Regions from separate parts of the Bacillus sp. ISL-35 genome, predicted to be linked through region 3. Evidence: predicted binding sites of a transcription regulator. Region 3 holds the regulator's gene; each other region holds the start of a gene.

Region 1 (3,148 bases), on a different contig from region 3:
CATCTTCATCAAGGTCATGCCTTTAGTTCTCATTTTTAATACTGTGACAACGAAGTTAATACCTGTCATCAATGTACCTGCACCGGCAATTTGCAAGGCAACTGCATAGAAGTTATTCCCAATGCCCGGACTAAATTCTTTTCCGGCAAGAGGGAAGTAGGAAGTCCAGCCTGCATCGGGTGAACCACCGATAATGAATGAAATGTTAAAGAGCGCAGCACCACTTACAGTCAGCCAGAAGCTAAGTGCATTCAGTTGTGGAAAAGCGACGTCACGAGCGCCGATCTGCAATGGAACAGCAAAGTTCATGAGACCGATCAATAGCGGCATCGCCACAAAAAGGATCATGATGACACCGTGGGTCGTAAAGACTTCATTGTAATGTTGTGCATTCAGGAATTCGTTTTCCGGTACTGCCGTCTGGCCTTTCATCATCAATCCGTCAATTCCGCCACGGAAAAACATCACGACACCAAGCAGGATATACATGATCCCGATCTTCTTATGGTCAACGGTTGTCAGCCATTCAGTCCAAAGGTAATTCCATTTTTTAAAATAAGTGATTGCAGCTATGGCACCTACTAGTGTTAGAGCAATACCAATCTGTGATGCAAAAATCAGTGGATCGCCGGTTACGAAAAATTCATCCCATTTAATGCCCACTGTGCTCACCTCCGTGAGAATCCTCAGTTTCTGATTCTTTATGATTCATAGTTTCAGAGTCTTTACCGTCTTTATTTTTGTAATTATCCTTGTCCTCAAAGATCTTACCTGGCCATCCATGTCCTCTGTCATACATTTCAGGATTTGTGTAGTTCTTTGAGTGAGGATCGGAATGATCGACCCATTCAAGATGGGTATTTGAGAATGTCTTGCGGCCAAAGTGTGATGGCTCAAGCATTTTTTCATACTCTTCAAGAGTCATTTTTGGTGCTGTTTCTTTTACGTCCTTAATCCATTGGTCAAAATCTTCCTGTGTCTGGGAGAGGACTTCGAATTCCATTCCTGCATAGCCCTGGCCATTGAAGTTTGTATTTCGGCCTACATATGAGCCAGGATTGTCAGCGACAAGGTAGAGCTGAGTCTCGGCATGGGCCATAGAGTACTTTTGACCTCCGAGCGCAGGAATCCAAAAGCTCTGCATCGTTCCCGCTGAAGTCAGCTTAAAGTCGATCGGACGGTCTTCAGGGATGTTCACATAGTTGACTGTCTCGATCCCTTGTTCTGGATAGCTGAAAATCCATTTCCAGTCAGCAGAAGTAACATTAATGACAAGCGGTTCTTTATCTTCGTAGCCTTTAGGTATTTCATCTATTGCATAAATTGTTTTGACTGTTGGAATGGTCAAAGCAACGATAATCAAAATTGGAATCACTGTCCAAATAATCTCCAACACTGTGCTGCCGTGTTCTTCTGGTGGCTCATACTCCAAATTGTCTTTTCGCTCACGGTATTTCCAGACAATGAAAGCGAAAAGCCCGAATACAACCACTGTAACAAGCAGCATCAAAGCAATCGAAAAGTTGATTAACTCAAGAATTTGCCTTGCGATTGGTCCCTCTGGGTTGAATACCACCATATTGTTTTCACAGCCGCTAAGCAACAGCATAGCCATGATCGAGGTGAGGGAGACCAAAAAAAGTTTTGATTTCTTCATCACTGCAGCTCCTTTCAAATTTCAACATTGTTCATTTTATCACAAACTTATGTTCATTTGTTCACAATGTTGTCAAAAGTTAACCGAAAATGAACGGTAAGTTGTGGCAAAAAGGTGTGATAAATATCACACTGCTTTATTTGTAATCATTCTAACATGGAAATTGTTACGGATTTGAAGACAAATGTGAACAAATTATGAAAACAAAAAATGTCATATTAGTGAATTTCGTCATGCACATATTGACGAATAAAAGGTGGGCCTTATTGCAATTCCAGGCTAAATTCTATTTTTTATTTTACTTTTTAACGATTCTATATATATTTTTCTATTATTTCTCTCATCCTACTCACATAAACTAGCGACAATCTTTTAATGATCGTCTTGCTTGCAAGCTGTTTTTTATGTGCCAAAGCTCCCAAGCAGTAGGGTGCATTTTTTTCATATTATATATCTCCCATAATTCCATAGAATTTTCAGAGTGCAATTTCAATGGTTAATAAGCCCAATTATGGTACGATTAAAAAGACTGAGAACAGGTCTTAATCGGAGTAGAGGTGTAATCATGTTATTAGAGAATTTAACAGGAAAAACCGCCATCATCACTGGTGCAAACAGCGGGATAGGCTTTGAGGCAGCGAAGGATTTTTCTGCAAAAGGAGCATTTGTCATCCTGGCTGTTAGGAACATGGAAAAGGGTAAGGCAGCGGTCGAAGCTATCCTCCAGGGGAATCCCCAGGCAAAAATAAAACTTATGAAGCTTGATCTCGCAGACTTGCAAAGTGTTCGCGGTTTCACCAAGGACTTCGTGGAAGAATACGATTCTCTGGATCTTTTAATCAATAATGCCGGAGTCATGATTCCGCCTTATGGAAAGACTAAGGATGGATTTGAACTTCAGTTTGGCAGCAATCACCTTGGCCATTTTGCATTAACGGGGCTCCTGTTGCCGTTTTTAAAAACAACCCCTGGATCCCGTGTGGTGACTTTAAGCAGTATTGCCCATAGAGGAGCCAAAATAGACTTTGACAATTTAGATGGCTCAAAAGGATATAAGGCAATGAAGTTTTATGGACAGAGTAAGCTTGCCAACCTTTTATTTGCCAAAGAGTTGGATAACCGCTTCAAACAGCACGGACTGGAGTGTATCAGTGTTGCCTGCCATCCGGGGATTTCCAATACGAATCTATTCCATCTAGGGAAGGGCCAAACTCCCGCACTTCGGAAAGGGATGGTGAAATTCTTTACTCAACCTGCCGAGAAGGGAGCTATGCCCACCATTTTTGCTGCTACTGAAGAATGTCTGCAGGGCGGTGAATATATCGGTCCAGATGGTAGAGGGAACCGCAAGGGGAATCCAGCAATTGAAGTTCCAGCAGCAGGAGTGTACAACAAAGAGATCATGAAAAAACTATGGACTGTTTCTGAAGAATTAACAGATGTTAGATATACTTTTTAAAAGGCTCTATAATAGAGCCTTATTATTTTAAA
Region 2 (3,148 bases), on a different contig from region 3:
TCGTCCCCGGTCTGTTCAATGATTTCCTTGCCGAAATTGGAGGATTGCATTTCCTTCAAATAGGCAGGGTGGATGCATGTCATGCTGCCATCAGGAAATTCGACGACAAGCGTATTGTATTCAGTTGTTTCACCGAAAACTTCATAACCTTTTATCGTAACAAGACAATGCTGGAATCTGTCTTTGTACCAAAACTCTTTCTTTGTGCTCAGTCCCCATTCCTTGACCTTCCCAAGATAATGAGCTTCATTTTCAAATGTTTCATACATGCCTTTAGGCGGGATATACTGCGTTAAATGAGATTGTTTAGAGCCTGCCACTGAATTTGCCATTTGCCCACTTCCTTTCAAGTCTATTTTACCTTCCCGGCAAGAAGAAAAAAAGTTTCCTCCCTTGTGGTTCTGTCTATTTGTCTTTTGAAAACATGAATAAGGGGAATAGTAAAGGATGAAAAACATGGAAGGAAACAGGAGGAACAAGGATATGAAGTTTAATTTGCAGTTGTCCTTAGCGTTTTTGGGTTCATTATTCCTATTTATTTTGCTCTCCTTCCTTGTGAGAGCTGATTATCTAATGGCCATTGATCGCCAGGTCATTTCGTTCATCCAGAGCCTGGAATCCTCCTGGCTTACTAGTATCATGAAGCTTTTTACTTATATCGGAACCATCCGGTTTATTGCTGTTCTGGCAATCCTCCTTTTTCTATTAATGTTCTTTGTATTAAAGTTCAGGGTGGAAGTACTCGTTTTCCTGGCAGTGGTTTTTTGCACACCAATCCTGAATAGATTGCTGAAATTATTTTTCCATCGCGCACGCCCGGATTTTCACAGGTTGATTGAAATTGGCGGGTACAGTTTTCCAAGCGGGCATGCGATGAATGCATTCTCTTTTTACAGTATCCTGGCCTTCCTGCTGTGGCGCCAGATTCCAGGCCGGTTTGGCAGACTGGCGGTGATTCTTGCAAGCAGCTTCATGATTCTCTCCATTGGAGTGAGCAGGGTGTATCTTGGCGTCCACTACCCTAGTGACATTGTCGGTGGTTTCTTTGCAAGCAGCCTCTGGGTTGCGGCAGTCATTTGGCTTTTTCAGCGATATAAAGATCGGCAATATAATGTTCAGCGCAGAAAAGGACCCTCAGCATGAGTCCGCTGCTAAAAAAACAGCCATTGAAAAGTCCCAGTCCAAACCGATAATTATTTTCCTAATGATATATAGCCGGTGCATTCGTTTTAACTATCGGGCGAAGGGGAATAAGGAATAATGGAGACTACATATTGAAAAGGTGAATGGGATTTATTTTTCTAAGTTATGTGATTCAATGAACAAACTTTACGAGCGGGGTGACAATGACCATATGTATAAGAAGCAAGAACGAGTGCTTATGTGGGTTGCTTTTATAGTTGCGGCGATTATGGGATTGTCTTTTATCGGCCGAATATTTGCCGGATAGAATAGGGGGATTGAAGGATGGGAAATGAAGAATCTGTTTTTTTCAGCCGAGTGTTGACGGAGCTTACTTTATCTTTCCACATTATTTATGCCACCATTGGCGTCGGGATTCCGTTGATGATCATGATTGCTCAGTGGCTGGGAATCAAGAAGCAGGATGAACATTATATTTTGCTGGCCAGGAGGTGGACGCGCGGCTTTGTGATTACAGTGGCGGTCGGCGTTGTGACCGGGACCGCGATTGGATTGCAGCTTTCCTTGCTGTGGCCGAACTTTATGGAACTTGCGGGCAATGTCATTGCCCTGCCGCTATTTATGGAAACCTTTGCGTTTTTCTTTGAAGCGATATTTCTTGGCATTTATCTTTATACCTGGGACAGGTTTGAGAATCAGAAGAAACATTTGCTGCTGCTCATTCCAGTTGCGATTGGAGCGTCTTTTTCGGCCGTGTTCATCACCATCGTGAATGCTTTCATGAATGCACCGCAGGGCTTCGATCTTGTTGATGGCCAGCTGGTCAATATCAATCCAATCCTGGCGATGTTCAATCCGGCCATGCCGACAAAGGTGGCCCATGTGCTTGCCACAGCGTATATGACATCGGCATTTCTCCTTGCTTCGATTGGAGCTTACAGGCTGCTGAAAGGTTCGGATCACATCTATCATAAAAAAGCCGTCTTTTTGACAATGAAAATCGGTTTGATTTTTTCAATTGCCGCCGCGGTAATTGGTGACTTTTCCGGGAAATATTTAGCCGAGTACCAGCCGGAGAAGCTCGCAGCCGCGGAATGGCATTTTGAGACACATGAAGGTGCACCGTTAATGCTCTATGGCGTTCTCGATGATGGTGAGGTCAAATATGCTCTTAAGATTCCATATGCGCTCAGCATTTTGGCGCACAGTAATCCGAATGCGGAAGTGATTGGTTTAAATGAGTTTCCAGAGGACGAAACTCCGCCGCTTTACATCCACTATCTATTCGATGGGATGGTTACGATCGGTATATGGATGACGGTGCTCTCGCTTATGTATGTTGTCGGTGTCTGGATGAAATGGAGTTTTATCCGGACAAGGTGGTATCGATGGCTCATTGTCCTTGGAGGACCGTTATCGGTGCTCGCGATCGAGCTTGGCTGGTGGTTCGCCGAAGTTGGAAGGCAGCCGTGGATCCTGCGGGGAATCATGAAGGTTGAAGAAGCGGCGACGACAAGCGGACAGGTCGATACAATGCTGCTGATGTTCGCCGGTTTATACTTGGTGCTTGGAGTAGGAAGTATCGTGGTTTTAACCAGGATGTTCCGAAAGAATCCTGTTGAACAAGAACTGGCAGACAGGGAAGCCGAAAAGGAAGGTGAGCTGCGATGACACTTGAGATAATTGGGATTACCGTTCTATGGCTGTTTCTTTTTGGCTATGTCATTGTCGCTTCCATCGATTTCGGGGCAGGATTCTTTAATGCATACAGCCTTTTCCGGGGAAAGCAGCATATCCTGACCCGGATCATCCAGCGGTATTTGTCGCCGGTATGGGAAGTGACGAATGTATTCCTGGTGTTTTTCTTTGTCGGAATGGTCGGATTCTTTCCTAAAACGGCGTATTATTACGGGACCATCCTGCTTGTTCCGGCTAGTATCGCCATCGCCTTGCTGGCGATTCGGGGATCCTACTACGCTTTCACGACATATGGCGGATTGAAGCA
Region 3 (3,148 bases):
GGAAATCTCGTATACCTGGTTCACAACCTTATCAAGGAAGTAACGGTCGTGTGAAACAATTAAAATCGCACCGTCATAGCCCTGGAGATACTGCTCAAGCCAGGAAAGTGTGTCAATGTCCAGATGGTTAGTCGGTTCGTCGAGAATCAAAATATCAGGACGAGTCAATAACAGCTTTGCGAGCGCAAGCCTTGTTTTCTGTCCTCCGCTTAAAGTGGAGATTTTTGTGGAATAATCAAAAGACTGGAAGTTCAGGCCGTGAAGGACGGAGCGGATGTCCGCTTCGTACTGGTAGCCGCCTTTTTCCTTGAACTGGACCTGCAAAACGTCATAATCCTTTAATACTCTTTCATACTCTGACTCATTCGACAGGATGCCAGGATCCGACATTTTTTCTTCAAGCCGGCGCAGTTCTTTTTCCATGCTGTGCAGATGGTCAAAAACAGCCAGCATTTCATCCCAAATGCTTTTCTCGGATTCCAGTCCGGTATTCTGGGCCAGGTAGCCGATTGATGTTCCTTTCGGGCGGATAATCTCGCCGCCGTCATGGGATTCATAGCCGGCAATGATTTTCAGCAGGGTGGATTTTCCCGCCCCGTTCCGGCCGACCAGGGCAACACGGTCATTGGTCTGTATTTCAAACTTGATATTCGATAAAATAAGATCAGCCGCAAAATATTTTGATAGCTGATTGACTTGTAATAGAATCATTATTTTTCACCTCTAATGCCTTAGGGATAGTGTAACCCAATCCTATGGGCTCGGCAATATGTGCGGCCTGCAATGGGTGGTAAGGTATGAAAAATTTCCTCCTCTATATGTGAAGATAGAAACAAAGTTCACACACAAGTTTGGGAAAATAGTGTATTATTTGGTTGAAAGGAGCTTGAACATGGCAGAATTTACGCATTTTAATGAAGAGGGAAGAGCGAAGATGGTCGATGTCAGTGAAAAACCGGAGACGGTCCGTACGGCAGTCGCCCATTCAAGCATCACCGTTAATGAAGATATATATGTAAGGATTACTGAAAATAAAATGAAAAAAGGCGATGTACTGGCAGTCGCGCAGGTTGCTGGCATCATGGCGGCCAAGAAGACGTCAGAGATCATCCCGATGTGCCACCCGATTCCATTAACAGGCATTGACCTTTCGTTTGATTGGGAGCAAAATGGTAATGACTATATATTAAATATCGCTGCAGCTGTTAAAACAAAAGGGAATACAGGGGTAGAAATGGAAGCGTTAACAGCAGCAGCAGCATGCGCGCTGACTGTTTATGATATGTGCAAGGCCGTCGACAAAGGCATGGTGATCGGCAGGACCTATCTCGTGGAAAAAACCGGCGGGAAAAACGGCGATTTTAAGAGAGATGAGAAGTTAAAATAGAAATACGAACAGGGTGGAGGATGGAGAATGACGAATGATGCTATGAAGATTCCGCAGGCAACTGCTAAGCGTTTGCCGCTATATTACCGATTTTTATTGAACTTGCATTCTTCAGGCAAGCAGAGGGTATCGTCCGCGGAGCTGAGTGAAGCGGTAAAAGTGGATTCGGCTACGATCAGGAGGGACTTTTCCTATTTCGGGGCTTTGGGTAAAAAGGGTTACGGCTATAATGTGAATTACCTGCTGACTTTTTTCCGAAAGACGCTCGACCAGGATGAACTCACGAAGGTTGCGCTGATTGGCGTTGGTAATTTGGGAACGGCGTTTTTGAATTATAATTTTTCCAAAAACAATAATACGAAAATTGAAATTGCCTTCGATGTCGACCCAGATAAGGTTGGGACGCAGATTGGCGATGTGCCTGTCTATCACATGGATGATCTCGATAAGGTTGTGGTTGAGGAAGGCATCCAGGTGGCAATCCTGACAGTGCCGTCAACAGTGGCACAGCCGATCACAGACAGACTTGTACAGGCGAATGTGAAGGGAATCCTGAACTTTACGCCGGCGAGGCTGAATGTGCCGTCTTCGATCAGGATCCATCATATTGATTTGGCAGTAGAACTGCAATCATTGATTTATTTCTTGAAACATTATCCGACAGACAGTGAATCAGAAGAATAAAAAATGGCTCCTTCGATGAAGGAGCTATTTTTTCTGCATTTGTTTAAGTTTGAAATGAAACAGAATCATCCTGATGCCGGAACCGAAGTCAAAGGTGGCGAGCAGGACGAGCAAATAACTGAAAAATCCCCAGCCTGTATCGTTGACATTCTGGATGGCGAAATAGGTGAATAAGCTGCCTAACAAGATGTAGACAATGCCTGAAAACATAGGCGATTGCTTCATGACTTAAAATCCCCCAATAAAGCTTTGAATTTTCTCTGCTTCTTTTATCATTCTCTCAATGTCTTCCCTGAATACGGATTGAAGCAGGACAACCATTGTATTCATTGTAACATGGGCGATGATTGGCACGATGATCCGCTTTGTTTTTACATATAGAAACGCAAAGGTGAAGCCCATTGCTGAGTATAGGATCACATGCTCCGGCTCCATATGGGCCAGTGCGAATATGACGGAGCTGATCAAGGCTGCCAAGAAGAAGTTCATTTTCTTGTGCAGGCTGCCAAAAATAATCTTCCGGAAGACGATTTCCTCCAGAATCGGACCGATGATCGAGCTGACAAGGATCACAACCGGGAACCTTTCAATCAGCTTGATGATTTCCTGTGTATTCTCCGAGCCCATCTCAATTCCAAGCATGCTTTCAATGCTGCCTGCAATCGACTGGGCGAACAGGGCCAGGAATACCCCGGCGAATGCCCATGCCGCCGAGCTTGCCGGCGAAGATGCTTCGCGCAAATCAGCATTTATGTTTCTTTCCTTCCTTAAAATCAGCAGGATGATCAGGAGTGTCAGCGAAAAGCTGGTTACGAGCCAGTATGGAATCGCGAGGGTTTGCATTTCATTCAGGCTTTTTCCCATCGCAGCACCGATCAAAGCAATGAGTGGCACCCCGACAAGACTTGAAAGCTGCATAACAATATAGGCAATAAGGACGTACCAGTATTCTTTTTTCAATTGAAAAAACTCCTTAATAATGCAGAAATGTATGTTCTGAAATTTTACGTAATAATATGCTGGCCTGTAAAATAAAATACGGGGACCGCTTTGCTTACTATATACACTCTCTTTATT

What was found. The regulator Rex, encoded in region 3, represses fermentation and respiration genes when NADH is low (regulators of the CRP and FNR family bind a similar motif). The targets are predictions, from matches to a motif close to TTGTGAAATATTTCACAA.
Region 1: qoxA (cytochrome aa3 quinol oxidase subunit II) is a predicted target of Rex. The motif match lies at 1,707-1,724, and genes of this name have one in related genera.
Region 2: J7E38_RS13185 (cytochrome ubiquinol oxidase subunit I) is a predicted target of Rex. The motif match lies at 1,309-1,326, and genes of this name have one in related genera.

Annotation. Positions count from the first base shown of each region.
Region 1 is NZ_JAGGQK010000006.1:224,352-227,499, forward strand. Features, by position in the region: gene qoxB (cytochrome aa3 quinol oxidase subunit I) at 1-663, opposite strand, end outside; gene qoxA (cytochrome aa3 quinol oxidase subunit II) at 653-1,657, opposite strand; gene J7E38_RS10505 (oxidoreductase) at 2,223-3,116, shown strand.
Region 2 is NZ_JAGGQK010000008.1:49,486-52,633, forward strand. Features, by position in the region: gene J7E38_RS13175 (hypothetical protein) at 1-332, opposite strand, end outside; gene J7E38_RS13180 (phosphatase PAP2 family protein) at 484-1,143, shown strand; gene J7E38_RS13185 (cytochrome ubiquinol oxidase subunit I) at 1,468-2,814, shown strand; gene J7E38_RS13190 (cytochrome d ubiquinol oxidase subunit II) at 2,811-3,148, shown strand, end outside.
Region 3 is NZ_JAGGQK010000025.1:5,027-8,174, forward strand. Features, by position in the region: gene J7E38_RS22285 (ABC-F family ATP-binding cassette domain-containing protein) at 1-711, opposite strand, end outside; gene moaC (cyclic pyranopterin monophosphate synthase MoaC) at 893-1,387, shown strand; gene J7E38_RS22295 (redox-sensing transcriptional repressor Rex) at 1,415-2,071, shown strand; gene J7E38_RS22300 (YdiK family protein) at 2,096-2,296, opposite strand; gene J7E38_RS22305 (CPBP family intramembrane glutamic endopeptidase) at 2,300-3,031, opposite strand.